3 regions of the Kluyvera fluvialis genome follow, and region 3 is predicted to be linked to each of the others. Evidence: predicted binding sites of a transcription regulator. Region 3 holds the regulator's gene; each other region holds the start of a gene.
The links. The regulator Fur, encoded in region 3, represses iron uptake genes when iron is present. The targets are predictions, from matches to a motif close to ATAATAATGAGAACNACTATCAA.
Positions count from the first base shown of each region.

Region 1: sodA (superoxide dismutase [Mn]) is a predicted target of Fur. The motif match lies at 4,520-4,542, and genes of this name have one in related genera.
Region 2: sufA (Fe-S cluster assembly scaffold SufA) is a predicted target of Fur. The motif match lies at 2,521-2,543, and genes of this name have one in related genera.

Region 1 is NZ_AP046142.1:4,826,711-4,832,987, forward strand. It holds gene fieF (CDF family cation-efflux transporter FieF) at 1-171, opposite strand, end outside; gene cpxP (cell-envelope stress modulator CpxP) at 313-813, opposite strand; gene cpxR (envelope stress response regulator transcription factor CpxR) at 963-1,661, shown strand; gene cpxA (envelope stress sensor histidine kinase CpxA) at 1,658-3,031, shown strand; gene yiiM (6-hydroxyaminopurine reductase) at 3,069-3,818, opposite strand; gene sodA (superoxide dismutase [Mn]) at 3,826-4,446, opposite strand; gene rhaT (L-rhamnose/proton symporter RhaT) at 4,816-5,850, shown strand; gene AC6I4B_RS22810 (MFS transporter) at 5,943-6,277, opposite strand, start outside.
Region 2 is NZ_AP046142.1:2,708,977-2,715,253, reverse strand. It holds gene dgcJ (diguanylate cyclase DgcJ) at 1-665, opposite strand, end outside; gene AC6I4B_RS12870 (OB-fold protein) at 956-1,660, shown strand; gene sufA (Fe-S cluster assembly scaffold SufA) at 2,583-2,951, shown strand; gene sufB (Fe-S cluster assembly protein SufB) at 2,962-4,449, shown strand; gene sufC (Fe-S cluster assembly ATPase SufC) at 4,466-5,212, shown strand; gene sufD (Fe-S cluster assembly protein SufD) at 5,187-6,277, shown strand, end outside.
Region 3 is NZ_AP046142.1:3,431,667-3,437,943, reverse strand. It holds gene glnS (glutamine--tRNA ligase) at 147-1,802, shown strand; gene chiP (chitoporin ChiP) at 2,229-3,635, shown strand; gene AC6I4B_RS16200 (ChiQ/YbfN family lipoprotein) at 3,685-4,017, shown strand; gene fur (ferric iron uptake transcriptional regulator) at 4,209-4,661, opposite strand; gene fldA (flavodoxin FldA) at 4,979-5,509, opposite strand; gene ybfE (LexA regulated protein) at 5,660-5,953, opposite strand; gene ybfF (esterase) at 6,083-6,277, opposite strand, start outside.

The sequences.
Region 1 (6,277 bases), 1.4 Mb from region 3:
CAGGTTGGTTAACGAGGCAGCGATATCCACTAACGAGTCCACCAGCGCCGCCAAAATACTGACCGACCCGGTAAACCACCATGCAAAAATTTTAATCACTAGCAATACAGATGCCATCACCGTTGCCGCTATCGCTGCGCGGCTGACCAATCGGCCATAAGATTGATTCATAAACACTCCTGCTTACAGATCTGCGTAGTATAGCGGGAATGCATGAACGCTGCGTCAACGTCGAATTTTGGGCAAAAAAAACCCCCACATCATGTGGGGGAAGACAGGGATGGTGTCTATGGCAAGGAAAAACAGGGTTTGTTACTGGTTGCTACGGGTATTGCTACTAAACAGACTCACATTCGAACCGTGCTGCATCCGTGCAACGTCACGCAACTGCTCCATACGCTGCTGGTGATTTTCATTTAAAGCCGCTTGCTGCTCTGGTGTTAACAGGCGGTACATCTGGTGGCGCACCTTCGCCATTTCTACCTGGCGGTTAATCTGCTCCTCGGCCATTTTTTCGGCCTGAGCGCGCACAGCGGCTTCATCAAATTTTTCTGCGGTGACAAGGCGATGCATTGTCTCCGCTTCGCTAACATTAACGGGTGGACGATCGTGTCGTGCCCGTTGCATCAGATCGCGCATTTGCTGGCGTTGATGTTCGGTTAAACTAATACCGTCGAACATATGGCCCTGGCCGTTTCGCAGCGTGTTACTTTCCGCTGGGTGCCAGTTAACGCTGGTGACGACTTCATCGGCCTGGCTATATGCACTGAATGCCAGCGTTGAGGCCATGACGGCAGCGATAACATTGCGCATCACATGCTCCCAAAAACTTTTGTGTCGCGATTCAACGATAGACAGTTTACGATTCAGGCTGCAAACATGCGTCAGGGGGTGTAAAACAACGTAAAGTCATGGATTAGCGGGCCTCGATGACGTAATTTCTGCCTCGGAGGGATTAAAATATGAATAAAATTTTGCTAGTTGATGATGACCGAGAGCTGACTTCCTTGTTAAAGGAACTGCTTGATATGGAAGGCTTTAATGTTCTGGTTGCCCACGATGGCGAGCAGGCATTGGCACTGATTGATGACAGCATCGACTTACTTTTACTCGACGTGATGATGCCGAAGAAAAACGGAATCGACACGCTTAAAGAGTTACGCCAAACACACCAGACTCCCGTCATTATGTTAACCGCTCGCGGTAGCGAACTGGATCGCGTTCTGGGCCTCGAACTGGGCGCAGATGACTATTTACCTAAGCCGTTTAACGACCGCGAACTGGTCGCGCGTATTCGCGCTATTTTGCGCCGTTCACACTGGAGCGAGCAGCAGCAAAGTAGCGATGCGGGTTCGCCAACGGTCGAAGTGGATGCCCTGAGCCTGAATCCAGGCCGCCAGGAAGCGAGCTTCGATGGGCAAACGCTGGAACTGACGGGTACGGAATTTACCCTGCTTTATTTGCTGGCTCAGCACCTGGGTCAGGTGGTTTCGCGCGAGCATTTAAGCCAGGAAGTGCTGGGTAAACGCTTAACGCCGTTCGACCGCGCTATCGATATGCATATTTCCAACCTGCGCCGTAAGCTGCCAGAGCGCAAAGACGGCCACCCGTGGTTTAAAACCCTGCGTGGACGCGGCTATTTGATGGTTTCCGCTTCATGATTGGAAGTTTAACCGCTCGCATCTTCGCCATTTTTTGGTTAACCCTGGCGTTGGTGCTTATGCTGGTTTTGATGCTCCCTAAGCTCGACTCACGCCAGATGACGGAATTGCTGGAAAGTGAGCAGCGCCAGGGGCTTATGATTGAGCAGCACGTTGAAGAAGAGCTGGCCAACGATCCCCCCAACGATTTGATGTGGTGGCGTCGGCTGTTCCGCGCGATTGATAAATGGGCTCCACCGGGCCAGCGCCTGTTGCTGGTCACCAGTGAAGGCCGCGTAATCGGTGCTGAACGCAACGAGATGCAGATTATCCGTAACTTTATCGGGCAGTCGGACAACGCCGATCACCCGCAAAAGAAAAAATACGGGCGCGTCGAATTAGTCGGGCCATTTTCGATTCGTGACGGTGAAGATAACTACCAGTTATACCTGATCCGTCCAGCCAGCAGCTCGCAGTCCGACTTTATCAACCTGCTGTTCGATAGGCCGCTATTGTTGTTGATAGTGACCATGCTAGTGAGTGCGCCGTTGCTGTTATGGCTGGCGTGGAGCCTGGCGAAACCGGCGCGTAAGCTGAAAAACGCGGCGGATGAAGTGGCACAGGGGAACCTGCGCCAGCACCCAGAACTGGAAGCCGGGCCGCAGGAATTTTTAGCCGCAGGAGCCAGCTTTAACCAGATGGTAATGGCGCTGGAGCGCATGATGTCCTCGCAGCAGCGTCTGCTCTCGGATATCTCTCACGAACTGCGCACACCGCTCACGCGTTTGCAGCTCGGAACCGCCCTGCTGCGTCGTCGTAGTGGTGAAAGCAAAGAACTGGAGCGCATCGAAACCGAAGCGCAGCGTCTGGATAGCATGATCAACGACATGCTGGTGATGTCGAGAAATCAGCAAAAAAGTGCGCTGGTTAGCGAAACGTTGAAGGCCAACCAACTGTGGGGCGAGGTGCTGGATAACGCCGCATTCGAAGCCGAGCAGATGGGTAAATCGTTCAGCGTAGACTACCCGCCTGGGCCGTGGCCGCTTTACGGTAACCCGAACGCGTTAGAAAGCGCGCTGGAAAACATCGTGCGTAACGCCCTGCGCTACTCGCACACCAAAATTGCCGTTAGTTTCTCCGTTGATAAAGACGGCGTCACCGTGCACGTTGACGACGATGGCCCAGGCGTTAGCCCAGAAGACAGAGAGCAGATTTTCCGTCCGTTCTATCGTACCGATGAGGCGCGCGACCGCGAATCAGGCGGCACGGGATTGGGGCTGGCCATTGTCGAAAGCGCCATGCAACAGCACCGTGGTTGGGTGAAAGCCGACGACAGCCCGCTCGGCGGTCTACGCCTGACGCTGTGGCTACCACTGTACAAGCGAACCTAAAACACATCGGCCTGCATCAGCAGGCCGATTTTTTATCTTATTTCGGCGCTTTATCGCCCCATAGCCGTCGGCGGTTATCTTCGATTTTGCCGCTCAGACGGCGTTTTTGCATCGTCCGACTCCAGCTCACCGACAACCCAGCCGCACTCAGCAGCCGGTGATACTGGTCGTCATCAAACGGCGTATGCCAGGCAATCGCCGCCGCGTCATACACCGACACATCGCTCAGGCGCGACGCTAATTCCAGCGGCGCATCGCTGGACACTTTGCCCGGCGCAATCACGCGGTACAACCAACCGACCTTGCCGCTTTCCTGCATCAACGACGCCATATCACTGATAGCAAAGTGAAAATTTAGCTTAAAGCACGGGGAGCGTGGCTGAGTCACCTGAATAAGCGTCTCACCCCAACGGTAAATATCGCCGATAAACACCGTGTGCTCGGTCATACCTTCCGTCGATAGGTTTTCACCAAACGCCGGGGGATAAAATAGCGACGCTTGCTCGGGGAAATCTCGAATTAATTCAGCGTAATGTTCGCGAGGAAAATGGCAGAGCGCGCGGTCTGGGCCGCCGTGGATTTTTTTCTCTGCCTGTTCATCGCCCAGCAGCCCCAGCTCGGTAAGCTCCAGCTCACCGTCTATCTGTATTTTGCCGATAGCGCTTGGGCGACTGCCGTCATAGTCGCGAATTTTGCCAATAAACACGTCAACCGGATAATGCATCTGCTGCTCCTTACGCGGATACAAAAAAAGCGAGTCATCAGACTCGCTTCTCAGGACGTGCAATGCAACTTTATTTTTTAGCGGCGAAACGCGCTGCGGCTTCGTCCCAGTTCACCACGTTCCAGAACTCTTTGATGTAGTCTGGGCGGCGGTTTTGGAATTTCAGGTAGTAGGCGTGTTCCCAGACGTCCAGACCGACGATTGGGAAACCGGACGCGCCAGAAACGGCTTCACCCATCAGCGGGGAGTCCTGGTTAGCGGTAGAAACAACCGCCAGTTTGTCGCCTTTCAGCACCAGCCACGCCCAGCCGGAGCCAAAGCGGGTTGCTGCTGCTTTTTCGAATTCAGCTTTGAAGTTATCAACGGAACCGAAATCACGCTCGATAGCCGCTTTCAGGTCGCCCTGAAGAGTCGTGCCTTTTTTCAGGCCTTTCCAGAAGAAGCTGTGGTTTGCGTGACCCCCTGCGTTGTTACGCAGAACGGTTTTTTTGTCAGCCGGTAGTTGATCCAGTTTAGCGATCAGCTCTTCTGCAGACAGAGAAGCGAACTCCGGCAGGCTTTCCAGCGCTGCATTTGCGTTGTTCACGTAAGCCTGGTGGTGTTTGCTGTGATGGATTTCCATCGTTTGTTTGTCGAAGTGCGGTTCCAGGGCATCGTACGCATAAGGCAGGGATGGCAGGGTATAGCTCATAATCATCTCCATTATTGTCGGGCGGCAAACCTGTTAACGCCGCGTAATCAGTTGGTTCATTATAGTTAATTAAATGATATTGAAAATGATTATCAATGCCGTAGTTTTTATAAGGTTATAACTCCTGGTTATGTATCTGATATCACGGCGTTAATTCGCCAAAATGGTCTGCCTATTGCTGCAACAGGCAAAACCGTCGCTTTACATCCGCATGTCCTCAAAATGTGAAGCCCCTCGTAAAGATATCCCTCTGATGGTCAGCGCTTAATTCGTCGTGGCAATTAACGGAAGGTTATTGAATCGCATACTTTTTAAGCTGCACGGGTTGGCGAACAGCATTGCCGACAATAAACCGTTAAGGGAAATATAATGAATAATGCGATTACGATGGGTATTTTCTGGCATTTGATAGGCGCGGCCAGTGCAGCCTGTTTCTATGCCCCGTTCAAGAAAGTGAAACATTGGTCCTGGGAAACGATGTGGTCCGTTGGGGGCACGGTTTCCTGGCTTATCCTCCCCTGGACTATCAGCGCCCTGCTGCTTCCCAATTTTTGGGGCTATTACAGCGCTTTTAGCGCTTCCACGCTGATGCCCGTCTTTCTGTTTGGCGCCATGTGGGGGATTGGCAATATCAACTACGGGCTGACGATGCGCTATCTCGGCATGTCGATGGGCATTGGGATTGCCATCGGGATTACGCTCATTGTCGGCACATTGATGACGCCAGTTCTGAACGGCAGTTTTGATGTGCTCATCAATACCGAAGGCGGTCGCATGACGCTGCTGGGGGTTCTGGTGGCGCTGATTGGCGTTGGCATTGTGACCCGCGCTGGGCAGCTTAAAGAACGCAGTATGGGCATCAAAGCCGAGGACTTTAATCTTAAAAAAGGGTTAGTGCTCGCCGTGATGTGCGGCATTTTTTCGGCAGGTATGTCTTTTGCCATGAGCGCCGCCAAACCGATGCATGAAGCGGCGGCTGCCCTCGGCGTCGATCCACTTTATGTCGCGCTACCAAGCTATGTAGTTATCATGGGCGGCGGGGCGTTGATCAACCTCGGCTTCTGTTTTTTCCGCCTGGCAAAAATCAAAACTTTGTCGGTAAAAGCTGACTTCTCGCTGGCAAAACCGCTCATCATCAGCAATATTCTGCTTTCCGCATTAGGCGGGTTAATGTGGTATCTCCAGTTCTTTTTCTACGCCTGGGGTCACGCTAAAATTCCGGCGCAGTATGACTACATCAGTTGGATGCTGCACATGAGTTTCTATGTCCTGTGCGGTGGGCTGGTTGGGCTGGTACTGAAAGAGTGGAAAAACGCAGGCCGCCGCCCGGTTAATACGCTGATTCTGGGCTGCGTTGTGATTATCATCGCTGCCAATATTGTTGGCCTCGGCATGGCAAGCTAACGACACAACCCCCGACGACGATGACGCCATTGTGCTGGCGTCATCCCGACTTCGCAGTTAAATACCCCCGAAGATTAAATTAATGGCGTTACTCACGTTCGAGCGTATGGCTTAAGCCCATTCAGCAATAAAAACAGATAGCCGATAACCAACACCCAAAAGCTTAAACGCAGACCCACAGCATCGATAACCATCCCCTGGATAAAGGGCAGCACTCCGCCGCCAATGCCCGCCATAATCAAGCAAGCAGAAATGGATGCCGCATAGCGATCAAGGCCGCAGAGCGTGCGAGAGAAAATAATGGGGTACATCACCGAATTCATGAGCCCCGTAGCCAGCAGGCAATAGCCGCCAAAACGGTTAGCGAAAACTATCGCGGCAACTGTGAGTAGTACCGCTCCCGAAGAACACAGGCAAAACAACAACG
Region 2 (6,277 bases), 720 kb from region 3:
TGAGTGTATCCATCTTCGTAGATACGCGAGGTGATACTATTACCTGAAAAAAGATCGGTAAGCGCAGAGTATTCTATTTTTATCGATTGGGCGCTCTTTGAGATGTCGATAGTGTGGCCATTGTCTACTAACCAGTTATTAAAAGTGTAGTGGCCGGAATTGACTGGCTTATTGATATAGATGTAATTGTTAGCAAGATCAATATAATATTTGATCTCATCGAACCGATAGCCAGTGTAGTTTGAAAAGCTGTATTCGCCTTCTCTTTTTAATCTAACGTGATTGATATCTGCTAATGCCGGGAAATCACGACTCCAGGTCTGACAGTCTGCATTTCGTGTTTGCAACGTACCGTCAATGCCGTGAAAATTTTTGTTCGTCAGGTTAATGCCTGAAATATCACCGATTTTTTCAACATTGGCGCAGATATCCTGAGTATCGTTATCTTTATTTTGTGAATCCTGCGCTGAAAAATTTTTCGATAAAGTGAATGCCGTTTTCTTATTGAGGTACTCCTCAAAAGATAACGCCGATTTGCCGTTTTCGACAATATACTTTAAGTAGTTGTGTAGCTGTTTTACTTCATCGGCCAAAATCGATACAAAGAGGGTGGTTGTGAGAACGGTGATAACACTAGTAGCAATGAAGTTTTTTTTGTGTAACACAATGGTGAAGCCTTTGATGTGCAATTTTTACAATGATTTTTTATATTTTACCAGTTGAATAAACATATCTCATGTTGAATTTGAGAAAATATCCTTATTTTATGATGATGATTATATCTTCCTAATTTTTCAGCAGTTATACAGACGACACCCGCAATGGGATAACGGTGCTCTGATTTGGCTACCAGGTTAATACTGAACAGTTCATTACAACTGTTCTCTATGGTAGCATCAGATTATAAAATACACCTTGCAGGTGTGCTCATTTAACGGCAATAGGATGTAAGTGGATGAAGAAGAGAACTTTCGCGATGTTACTTGTCGCCGTCGTTTCGCATTCAGTATTGGCAGATGAATCCACCGTAAAAGATCCTAATTATATCAATCTGGTTGAATCAATAGCAGACAACGAGTATGCCACATTTATGAGAGGCGGTGACTCCACAATAGGTGCTTCAGTTGTTGGCCCTTACTCTGCATCTCAACTGCTTGCGATGTATGAAAAGAACGAGTTGGCGGCAAATAAAAAACTTAAGGGCAAGCGGGTTCGAGTGAAGTCTGTTGCATCAGAAATCGGTGAAAACGTTACTGGTGATGCTTATGTTAAGGTAGATGGGAATAATGAATTCCAAAACGTCTTTCTGTATGTCAATGGGGATGATGAGAAAATACTTCAGTTAGAGAAAGGGTCAAAAATTGATTTCTTATGCTCGATGGATAAATACATCATGCACACTCCGATGCTGAAGAAATGCACTTTTACTGAAGATTCGGCAAAGAAAACACGCGCAGATATCGTCGCTATGCTGCTGGAGGATAAAATCACCAACAAATTCCAGGCGGCTATTCGTGTCGTTTACGAAGATAATAAAAACACAATAGCGAAATCATGCAGCAAGCCCGGGCGTACATGCACTGATGCGTTACTTCATGCCGCCTCGAAAACCACAGACAGTCAGAAACAACGTATCGAGGAACTGGCTAAAGATCATTGACGGTAACGCCACTTCCGTTGAAATAAACCCGCTTCGGCGGGTTTTTTGGAGAGGTTGACTCCGTTGACACTTACCGCTCCTCTTATTTCCTGAGAAAACGCGCGGGAGGAGGGCTGACTAATGACTCGCTACATGCGTCAGCTGCGTAAGCTAAAAATGGCTGTCGCGGATAGGATTGAATCTTAATAATCATCGTCAACATCTTGTATTTTCGACCTGATAACGAGTACCACAAATAGAAAAACGACGGCAAGGATGCCAATAAACCACCACATACATTCACCTCATTTTTGACTTTATGGTAACGATTCACTGATAAGGTTTTTTGGGCTAATTGGTCATTTCGACCGAAATCTCGCAATCGATCGGTTTCATTGATATTGGATTTATGGGGTAAAAAATTAGCGCAAAACAACTCAAAACCGATGATGATGGTGGTTCGTTTTGCGCCAACTCTTTCATATTCATAACATAAACAATATAACTGTCATGGCAAATATTCAAGAAAGGTAACAAAAGGTAGCGGAGTCGAAGGCCTCGTTAAATCGTCTTTATCCGACAAACGGCTACCGCCAATGGTACGTATGCACGGATCGCTACGGGTGGTTTTGCTAACCTCTTGATAACCCTCTAACCCTTTGATTCACAGAACAGCCAAAAAACTATCAAATAAATAGGTATTGGCTATGCATCTTTATCTTTCTCTTCCCTGATACCTTTCATTCTTAATAAATCCATTATTTTTCAAAGCATTGTAAAAATTCATCTATCCCACTCGCCGCTGGCGGCAGGGTCTATGCTTATAAAAAGCCATGACGGATGGGCGCAGAGGGGAATACCCCCACTCGGCACGGGTTGAAGTGATAATCATTATCACTAACATAGCGTTATCCCTTTTGTGGCTCCACTATGAGGTAGACCTATGGATTTGCATTCAGGAACTTTTGACCCTAACGATGTGACCTGGCGTGGTGTCACGCTCACACCGCCTGCGGCGGCGCATATCCGGGAGCTGGTAAAACAGCAGCCGGGGATTCAGGGCGTGCGCTTAGGGGTGAAACAAACCGGCTGTGCGGGCTTTGGTTATGTGCTGGACGCGGTCAGCGAGCCGGATAAAGACGATCTGTTGTTTGAATCCGATGGCGCAAAGCTGTGGGTTCCTTTACGCGCAATGCCGTTTCTTGACGGCACGGAAGTGGATTACGTGCGCGAAGGCCTGAATCAGCTATTTAAATATCATAACCCGAAGGCGCAGAACGAATGTGGCTGCGGCGAAAGCTTCGGGGTATAGGCGGTACATAATGACGCGTAATACTGACGCAACTGACGATGTCCAAAGCTGGACGGGCGGCCCGCTCAACTATAAAGAGGGCTTTTTCACCCGTCTGCAAACTGACGAACTGGCAAAAGGCATCAACGAAGAGGTGGTGCGAGCAATTTCAGCCAGACGTAATGAACCCGAATGGATGCTGGAGTTTCGCCTTAAAGCTTTTAATGCCTGGCTAGAAATGGAAGAACCACACTGGCTGAAGGCGCATTACGACAGGCTCAACTATCAGGACTACAGCTATTACTCGGCGCCATCTTGTGGTAATTGCGATGACACCTGCGCGTCGCAGCCGGGGGCGCAACAACAAACCGGAACGGGCGGCTTTTTAACGGATGAAGTGGAAGCCGCATTTAATCAGCTCGGTGTGCCGGTACGTGAAGGTAAAGAAGTGGCGGTGGACGCCATTTTTGACTCGGTGTCGGTGGCGACAACATATCGGGAAAAACTGGCCGAGCAGGGCATCATCTTTTGCTCCTTTGGCGAAGCGATTCACGAGCATTCTGAACTGGTACAGCGTTATCTCGGCACGGTAGTTCCGGCAAACGACAACTTCTTTGCCGCACTTAACGCCGCAGTGGCCTCAGACGGCACATTTATTTATATCCCGAAAGGTGTGCGCTGTCCGATGGAGCTTTCAACCTATTTCCGCATTAATGCTGAAAAAACCGGTCAGTTTGAACGCACCATCCTGATTGCCGATGAAGGCAGCTATGTTAGCTATATTGAAGGCTGTTCAGCGCCCGTTCGCGACAGTTACCAGCTACATGCGGCGGTTGTTGAGGTGATTATCCATAAAGACGCGGAGGTAAAATACTCCACCGTACAGAACTGGTTCCCCGGCGATAACAACAGCGGCGGTATTCTCAACTTTGTCACCAAGCGCGCGCTGTGCGAAGGCGAAAACAGCAAAATGTCCTGGACACAGTCGGAAACCGGCTCGGCGATCACCTGGAAATACCCGAGCTGTATTTTGCGCGGGGATAACTCCGTGGGCGAGTTCTTCTCAGTCGCGCTGACCAGCGGTCATCAGCAGGCCGATACCGGCACCAAGATGATCCACATTGGTAAAAACACCAAATCGACCATTATCTCAAAAGGGATCTCCGCAGGGCACAGCCAGAACAGCTACCGGGGGCTGGTCAAAATCATGCCGACGGCGACCAACGCCCGTAATTACACCCAATGTGACTCCATGTTGATTGGCCCGGACTGCGGCGCGCACACATTCCCCTACGTCGAGTGCCGCAACAACAGCGCCCAACTGGAACATGAAGCGACAACGTCACGGATTGGCGAAGACCAGCTGTTCTACTGCCTACAGCGCGGTATCAGCGAGGATGACGCTATTTCAATGATTGTTAACGGTTTTTGTAAGGATGTTTTCTCTGAGCTACCGCTGGAGTTTGCCGTGGAAGCACAAAAACTGCTGGCTATCAGCCTTGAACACAGCGTCGGTTAAAGATTAAGGGAACAATATGTTGAGTATTAAAGAGTTACAGGTTGCCGTTGACGATAAAGCCATCCTCCGTGGCGTGAATCTGGAAGTTCGCCCTGGTGAAGTGCACGCCATTATGGGGCCGAATGGTTCCGGTAAAAGTACGCTCTCTGCCACGCTTGCCGGACGTGAGGATTACACCGTCACGGGCGGGGCGGTGAGCTTTAACGGCAACGACTTGCTGGCGCTGTCAGCGGAAGAACGCGCGGGCGAAGGTATTTTTATGGCCTTCCAGTATCCGGTTGAAATTCCCGGCGTCAGTAACCAATTTTTCCTGCAAACCGCGCTGAATGCGGTGCGAGCACATCGTGGTCAGGAACCGTTGGATCGCTTTGATTTTCAGGATCTGATGGAAGAAAAAATTGAGTTGCTCAAAATGCCCGCAGATTTGCTCACCCGCTCGGTCAACGTCGGTTTTTCCGGCGGTGAGAAAAAACGTAACGATATTCTCCAGATGGCGGTACTGGAACCGGCGCTGTGCATACTGGATGAAACAGACTCAGGGCTGGATATTGATGCGTTGAAGATCGTAGCCGACGGCGTGAACTCACTGCGCGACGGTAAGCGGGCGTTCATTATTGTGACGCACTACCAACGCATTCTGGACTATATCAAGCCCGACGTGGTGCATGTGCTTTACCAGGGGCGCATTGTGAAATCCGGTGACTTCACACTGGTGAAACAACTGGAGGAGCAGGGCTATGGCTGGCTTAGCGAACAACAATAGCGCGTTACAACAATGGCAAACGCTGTTTCAGTCGCGCGGTGGGTCGGTGTCCACTCAGGCGCAGCAGCATCTCCAGCAGCTACAGTGCCTGGGGCTGCCAACGCGCAAAGATGAAGAGTGGAAATACACCCCGCTGGACAAGTTGTTGGCGAGCACCTTTGTTGCACCAGCACTGCCTGCGCTGAGCGCTGCCGAACGTGATGCGCACGCGCTGGCGCTCGATGCGTGGCGGTTAGTCTTTGTAGACGGGCAGTATGTCGCAGAATTGAGTGACGACCTTACCGACAGCGGTTTTGTGGTGCGCGTGGACGACCAACGACAGTCGCTGCCGGAGGCTATTCGCGGTGAGGTGTTCTTACATCTGACGGAAAGCCTCGCCACCAGCGTCACCCATATTCAGGTGGGACGCCATCAACGTCCCGCCAGGCCGTTGCTGTTGCTGCATATTACCCGTGGTCTGGAGACGGACGAAATGAACACCGCGCATTATCGTCACCATTTACAACTGGACGAAGGCGCGCAAGCCATGCTGATTGAGCAGTATGTCAGTCTGAACGCGTGGCGCCATTTTACCGGCGCGCGCTTGACCATGACGGTGGCCGATAACGCACAGCTCCAGCATGTTAAGTTTGGTTTTGAAAACGCCCAGAGCTATCACTTTGCGCATAACGATCTACGCCTGGGGCGTGATGCTCTGGCGGCCAGCCACAGCTTTTTGCTGGGCGCGGCGGTGACGCGCCATCACACCAGCACGCAGTTGAATGGTGAGAACAGCACGCTACGGCTCAATAGCCTGGCGATGCCGGTCAATAACGAGGTTTGCGACACCCGCACCTGGCTTGAGCACAATCAGGGCTACTGTAATAGCCGCCAGTTGCACAAAACCATCGTCAATGACAAAGGTCGGGCGGTGTTTAACGGGGTGATTACCGTTGCGCCACATGCGATAAAAACCGACGGACAGATGACCAACAACAACCTGTTGCTGGGGCGTCTGGCGGAAGTCGATACCAAACCGCAGTTAGAAATATACGCCGATGACGTGAAGTGCAGCCACGGCGCGAC
Region 3 (6,277 bases):
GGATTATCCTCCGCCGCTTTTTTTTACAGCAAATCACCCTATATTCATCGGTGAGCCGCGTTTTTTGTGCAACTAATTGTTGTCTCCGGGCGTCGCTTATAAGATCATGTGCCGTTATACGTTGTTTACGCTTTGAGGAATCCACGATGAGTGAGGCTGAAGCCCGCCCGACAAACTTTATTCGTCAGATCATCGATGAAGATCTGGCTACTGGTAAGCACACCACGGTGCATACGCGCTTTCCGCCAGAGCCGAATGGCTATCTGCACATCGGCCATGCGAAATCTATCTGCCTGAACTTCGGCATTGCGCAAGACTATCAAGGTCAATGCAACCTGCGTTTCGATGACACTAACCCGGTAAAAGAAGATATCGAATACGTAGAGTCGATTAAAAACGACGTCGAGTGGTTAGGTTTTCACTGGTCTGGCAACGTTCGCTACTCTTCTGATTACTTCGACCAGTTACATGCGTATGCGGTTGAGCTTATCAACAAAGGCCTGGCCTACGTTGATGAACTGACGCCAGAACAGATCCGCGAATATCGCGGTACGCTGACTGCGCCTGGCAAAAACAGCCCGTACCGCGATCGCAGCGTGGAAGAAAACCTGGCGCTGTTTGAAAAAATGCGTACCGGCGGCTTTGCCGAAGGAACCGCTTGCCTGCGTGCGAAAATCGACATGGCGTCACCGTTTATCGTGATGCGCGATCCGGTGCTGTATCGCATTAAATTTGCCGATCACCACCAGACTGGCACGAAGTGGTGCATCTACCCGATGTATGACTTCACCCACTGCATCAGCGATGCGCTGGAAGGCATTACTCACTCTCTGTGTACGCTGGAATTCCAGGACAACCGTCGCCTGTACGACTGGGTTCTGGACAACATCACTATCCCGGTTCACCCGCGTCAGTACGAATTCTCGCGCCTGAATCTGGAATACACCGTGATGTCCAAGCGTAAGCTGAACCAACTGGTGACTGAGAAGCACGTAGAAGGTTGGGATGACCCGCGTATGCCGACTATCTCTGGCCTGCGTCGCCGTGGCTACACTGCGGCTGCTATCCGTGAGTTCTGCAAACGTATCGGTGTCACCAAACAGGACAACACCATTGAAATTGCTTCTCTGGAATCCTGCATCCGTGAAGATCTGAACGAAAACGCCCCGCGCGCGATGGCGGTTATCGACCCAGTAAAACTGGTTATCGAAAACTACCAGGGCGAAGGCGAAATGGTCACGATGCCGAACCATCCGAACAAACCGGAAATGGGCAGCCGTGAAGTGCCATTCAGCGCAGAAATTTGGATCGATCGCGCAGATTTCCGTGAAGAAGCGAACAAACAGTACAAACGCCTGGTCATGGGCAAAGAAGTACGTCTGCGCAACGCCTATGTGGTGAAAGCAGAACGTGTGGAGAAAGATGCGCAAGGCAATATCACCACTATCTTCTGTACCTACGATGCTGACACCCTGAGCAAAGATCCGGCGGATGGCCGTAAAGTGAAGGGCGTGATTCATTGGGTAAGTGCTGCACATGCGCTGCCGATTGAAATTCGTCTGTACGACCGTCTGTTCAGCGTGCCTAACCCAGGCGCAGCAGAAGACTTCCTTGCTGTGATGAACCCAGAGTCACTGGTTATCAAGCAGGGTTATGCTGAGCCTTCTCTGAAGGCGGCTGAAGCCGGTAAAGCGTATCAGTTCGAGCGTGAGGGTTACTTCTGCCTCGATAGCCGCTACAGCACCGCAGACCACTTTGTCTTTAACCGCACCGTTGGTTTGCGTGATACTTGGGTGGGTTAATTCCCGCGCAATAATACCGCTGATAAAAAAACGCCGCTTATGCGGCGTTTTTTTATCTTTCGTGTTAATACTCTGCCGTTCGTAGTTTCGCGATGCGAATTAATCTTAATATCCTGCCTCTACGACACACTCGTATCTTTTATGTGCTCAGTCACAAAATTACGGTGTAAACGCTCTCATTAACATTTCATCTAGGTCAGACAAGGGCTGGCATAGAGAAATGTTAATAACGCATTCCGTTACAAATAGAAATCAATTATGTGCGCCTTGTCATAATCCTGCACTCTTGTTGCGGAAAAGGATTGATAATTCGCGTCGCGAAAAATAGTCTGTGTGGGCAGTGAAGGACAATTTTATTTTTTATGAGTTCATATTTTTTTGCTTCTGCTTTGCAGCGGCATTTTTAAAGTCAAAGAGGATTAACCTATGCGTACGTTTAGTGGCAAACGTAGTACGCTGGCGCTGGCTATCGCCGGTGTGACAGCACTGTCAGGCTTTGCAATGGCTCCAGAAGCCCAAGCGGCGGGATTCATTGATGATTCAACCTTAACCGGCGGCATCTATTACTGGCAGCGTGAGCGTGACCGTAAAGATGTTACCGATCACGATAAATATAAAACTAACCTTTCACACTCCACCTGGAACGCCAACCTCGACTTCCAGTCTGGCTATGCTGCCGATATGTTCGGTTTTGATATCGCTGCGTTTACCGCTATCGAAATGGCGGAAGATAACGGCAGTGGTCACCCGAACGAAATCGCGTTCTCTTCCAAAAACAAAGGTTACAGCGAAGACTACAGCGGCGATAAGAGCGGGATCAGCCTGTATAAAGCGGCTGCTAAATTCAAACTCGGCCCAACCTGGGCACGTGCAGGTTATATTCAGCCAACCGGTCAAACCCTGTTAGCTCCGCACTGGAGCTTTATGCCGGGTACTTATCAGGGTGCTGAAGCTGGCGCGAATTTTGACTACGGCGACAACGGCGCGCTGAGCTTCTCCTACATGTGGACCAACGAGTACAAGGCTCCTTGGCACCTGGAGATGGACAACTTCTATCAGAACGATAAGAAGACCAAAGTTGATTATCTGCACTCTATCGGTGCGAAATACGATTTCAAAAATGACCTGGTGCTGGAAGCCGCATTTGGTCAGGCAGAAGGCTATGTTGACCAGTACTTCGCCAAAGCCAGCTACAAATTTGATATCCCTGGCGGCCCGCTGACCACCAGCTATCAGTTCTACGGTACTCGCGATAAAGTTAACGACCATAGCACCAACGACATTTACGACGGCACTGCATGGCTGCAAGCGTTAACCTTCGGCTACAAACTGAAAGAGGTGTTCGATTTCCGCCTGGAAGGGACTTGGGTTAAGGCCGATGGTCAGCAGGGTTACTTCCTGCAACGTATGACCCCAACCTATGCATCGTCTAACGGTCGTCTGGATATCTGGTGGGATAACCGCTCTGACTTCAACGCCAACGGCGAAAAAGCAGTCTTCTTCGGCGGCATGTACGACCTGAAAAACTGGGATCTTCCTGGCTGGGCAGTGGGTGCGTCCTACGTCTATGCATGGGATGCGAAGCCAGCAACCTGGCAGATCAACCCAGATGCGTACTACGACAAAAACAACACCATCAGAGAATCAGCATACAGCCTGGATGCAATGTACACCGTACAGGAAGGCCGTGCGAAGGGCACTCTCTTCAAACTGCACTTCACTCAGTACGACAACCACTCTGACATCCCAAGCTGGGGCGGTGGTTACGGCAACATCTTCCAGGATGAGCGTGACGTGAAATTCATGGTTATCGCACCATTCACTATTTTCTGATGCATGACACGGCAGGGGGTTCCCCTGCCGTAGCGAAGAGGCTCATGGTATGAAAAAACTGATTATTGTTGCCTTAATGGCTGCCGGGCTTGCCGCCTGCGCGCAGTCACCAGCCCCGAAAGAAGACAGCAAGCTGAGAGATGCCTACAGCGCTTGTATCAATACCGCCCAGGGTAACCCGGACAAAATTGAAGCCTGCCAGAGCGTGTTAAACGTGCTGCGTCAGGAAAAAGCGCACGAGCAGTTCGCAAGCCAGGAAAGTGTGCGCGTACTGGATTACCAACAGTGCATTCAGGCCAGAAAAACCGGTAACGACGAAGCGGTTGCTAAGCGTTGCGATAAAATCTGGCAGGAAATTCGCAGTAATAACCCAGTTAAATAAACCTCTTTTCTTCTTCAAGGCCGGAGCCGCGAGAGTGACTCCGGCTTTTTTATGGCTTCACGTTATCGAGGCATTTTACCGCGCCTGGTCGGGCAACAAAGTCAGGACGTGCCAGTGGCAGGGAAGGGGCACGATAACAGGAAATAAAAAAGCCAGCACACAATGGCTGGCTTTTAACGGAAGACGAGAGATTATTTCTCGGTACTTTCGTGGGCATTTTCATCTTCACGGCAATCGCCTTCTGCGCAGTGACCGTAAAGATAAAGACTGTGGTTGGTTAAGCGAATGCCGTGCTTCGCCGAGATTTCACGCTGGCGAGCTTCGATGGAATCATCGCTGAACTCGATAACTTTGCCGCAGTCGAGGCAGATCAGGTGATCATGGTGGTGCTGTTGAGTCAGTTCGAAAACAGATTTGCCACCTTCGAAATTGTGGCGCGTTACGATACCGGCGTCATCAAACTGGTTAAGAACACGGTAAACCGTGGCTAAACCAATCTCTTCACCCATGTCGATCAGGCGTTTGTATAAGTCTTCCGCGCTGACATGGTGATTATCCGGTTCCTGAAGGACTTCCAGAATTTTCAACCGTGGAAGTGTGACTTTCAGGCCAGCCTTCTTTAGTGCGGTGTTATTGTCAGTCATGCGGAATCTGTCCTGTTGCTAAACGATTAACTTCCATCAGCGAAAGTATCACAGAGAATGCACCCGGTTTAATGCGTCTCATTATAGAATGACCCTATCAAAATGAAAACAGCAAGATTCGGGTAAACGAAGCTTTCAAAAACGAGGCTTCACCGACAAATTAAGCGATGAACCTGCGCGCAGAACCTATATCGGATAAGTTCTAAACCAGAGGACATTGTACAGGTAAGTGTTAAAAAGTTAAAAAATTGTATCTATTATTTTGATTGCTTTTACCTATTAATGAGGTGTGATTTAATAATCACACCTCATTATCATCAGGCGTTTTTGATTTCGTCGAGGTGCAGCTCTTCTGCAACCTGCTTAACCCATTTTTCAACGCGCTCAGCGGTCAGTTCTGGCTGACGGTCTTCATCAATCGCCAGACCGACGAAGTGGTCGTCATCGGCCAGGCCTTTAGACGCTTCGAAGTGGTAGCCCGCCGTTGGCCAGTGACCAACGATAGCCGCGCCGCGTGGTTCGATAATATCGCGAATAGTCCCCAGCGCGTCGCAGAAGTATTCTGCGTAATCTTCCTGGTCGCCACAGCCGAACAGCGCAACCAGTTTGCCATTGAAATCAATCTCTTCCAGCGTTGGGAAGAAGTCATCCCAGTCACACTGTGCTTCGCCGTAGTACCAGGTCGGGATGCCCAGCAGCAGGATATCGTATGCAGCCAGGTCTTCTTTGCTGCTCTTGGCAATGTCGTGGACGTCAGCGACATCTTTACCAAGCTGTTTTTGAATCATTTTTGCGATATTTTCGGTATTACCGGTGTCGCTACCAAAGAAGATGCCAACGATTGCCATGAGTAAAATAACCTCTTGAAACTTAATGATATGGTGGTGGCTTATTGCCCACAGATAAGGGCAATAATAGCAGAACAGAGAAGCGTGCGGAAACAGCTATTGTGCCGTACTGCACACTCTGCAACATGAAAGTGTGTTTTGGGGGATTTTTTAGACTTTCCCCTGTCCGTGCAGCAGGGCCAGTTGGCTCATCAGAATTTCTTCGATAAGTTCACTACGGCTCATGTCACGGGCAGTCGCCAGCTCGTTGAGCGCATCAACGGCATCGTTGTTCAGCTTCAGCTCTACGCGCTTCAGGCCGCGCACTTTGTCGCGTTTCAACTGATTGCGCTTATTAATGCGAAGCTGTTCATCGCGCGAAAGCGGATTGGTTTTGGGTCTTCCCGGCCGACGCTCATTTGCGAACAAATCTAATGTCGTACGGTCCGTTTGTTCTTTTGCCATGGTTCTGAGTGACTTCGGGGAAACAAGCTACCGGGCAATGCCCAGCGCAGACAGCGCGCAATCATACATCAGTGGAACCCGCGCGCCAACGACCACGGTCATTCTGGTGCGCGGTCGATGCATTTTTAATCACTCTGCGAGGTGGCGACGGATAGCGCGCAGCACCGCATCCGGTTTTTCGGCGTGGACCCAGTGGCCCGCACCGGCAATCACGTGCGCTTTCGCCTGCGGGAATTGCGCCAGCAGGTCAGCACGATAGGCTTCAGTGACATATGGCGAATTGCCGCCGGGAATAAACAGCGCTGGGTGATCCCAGGCCGGGAT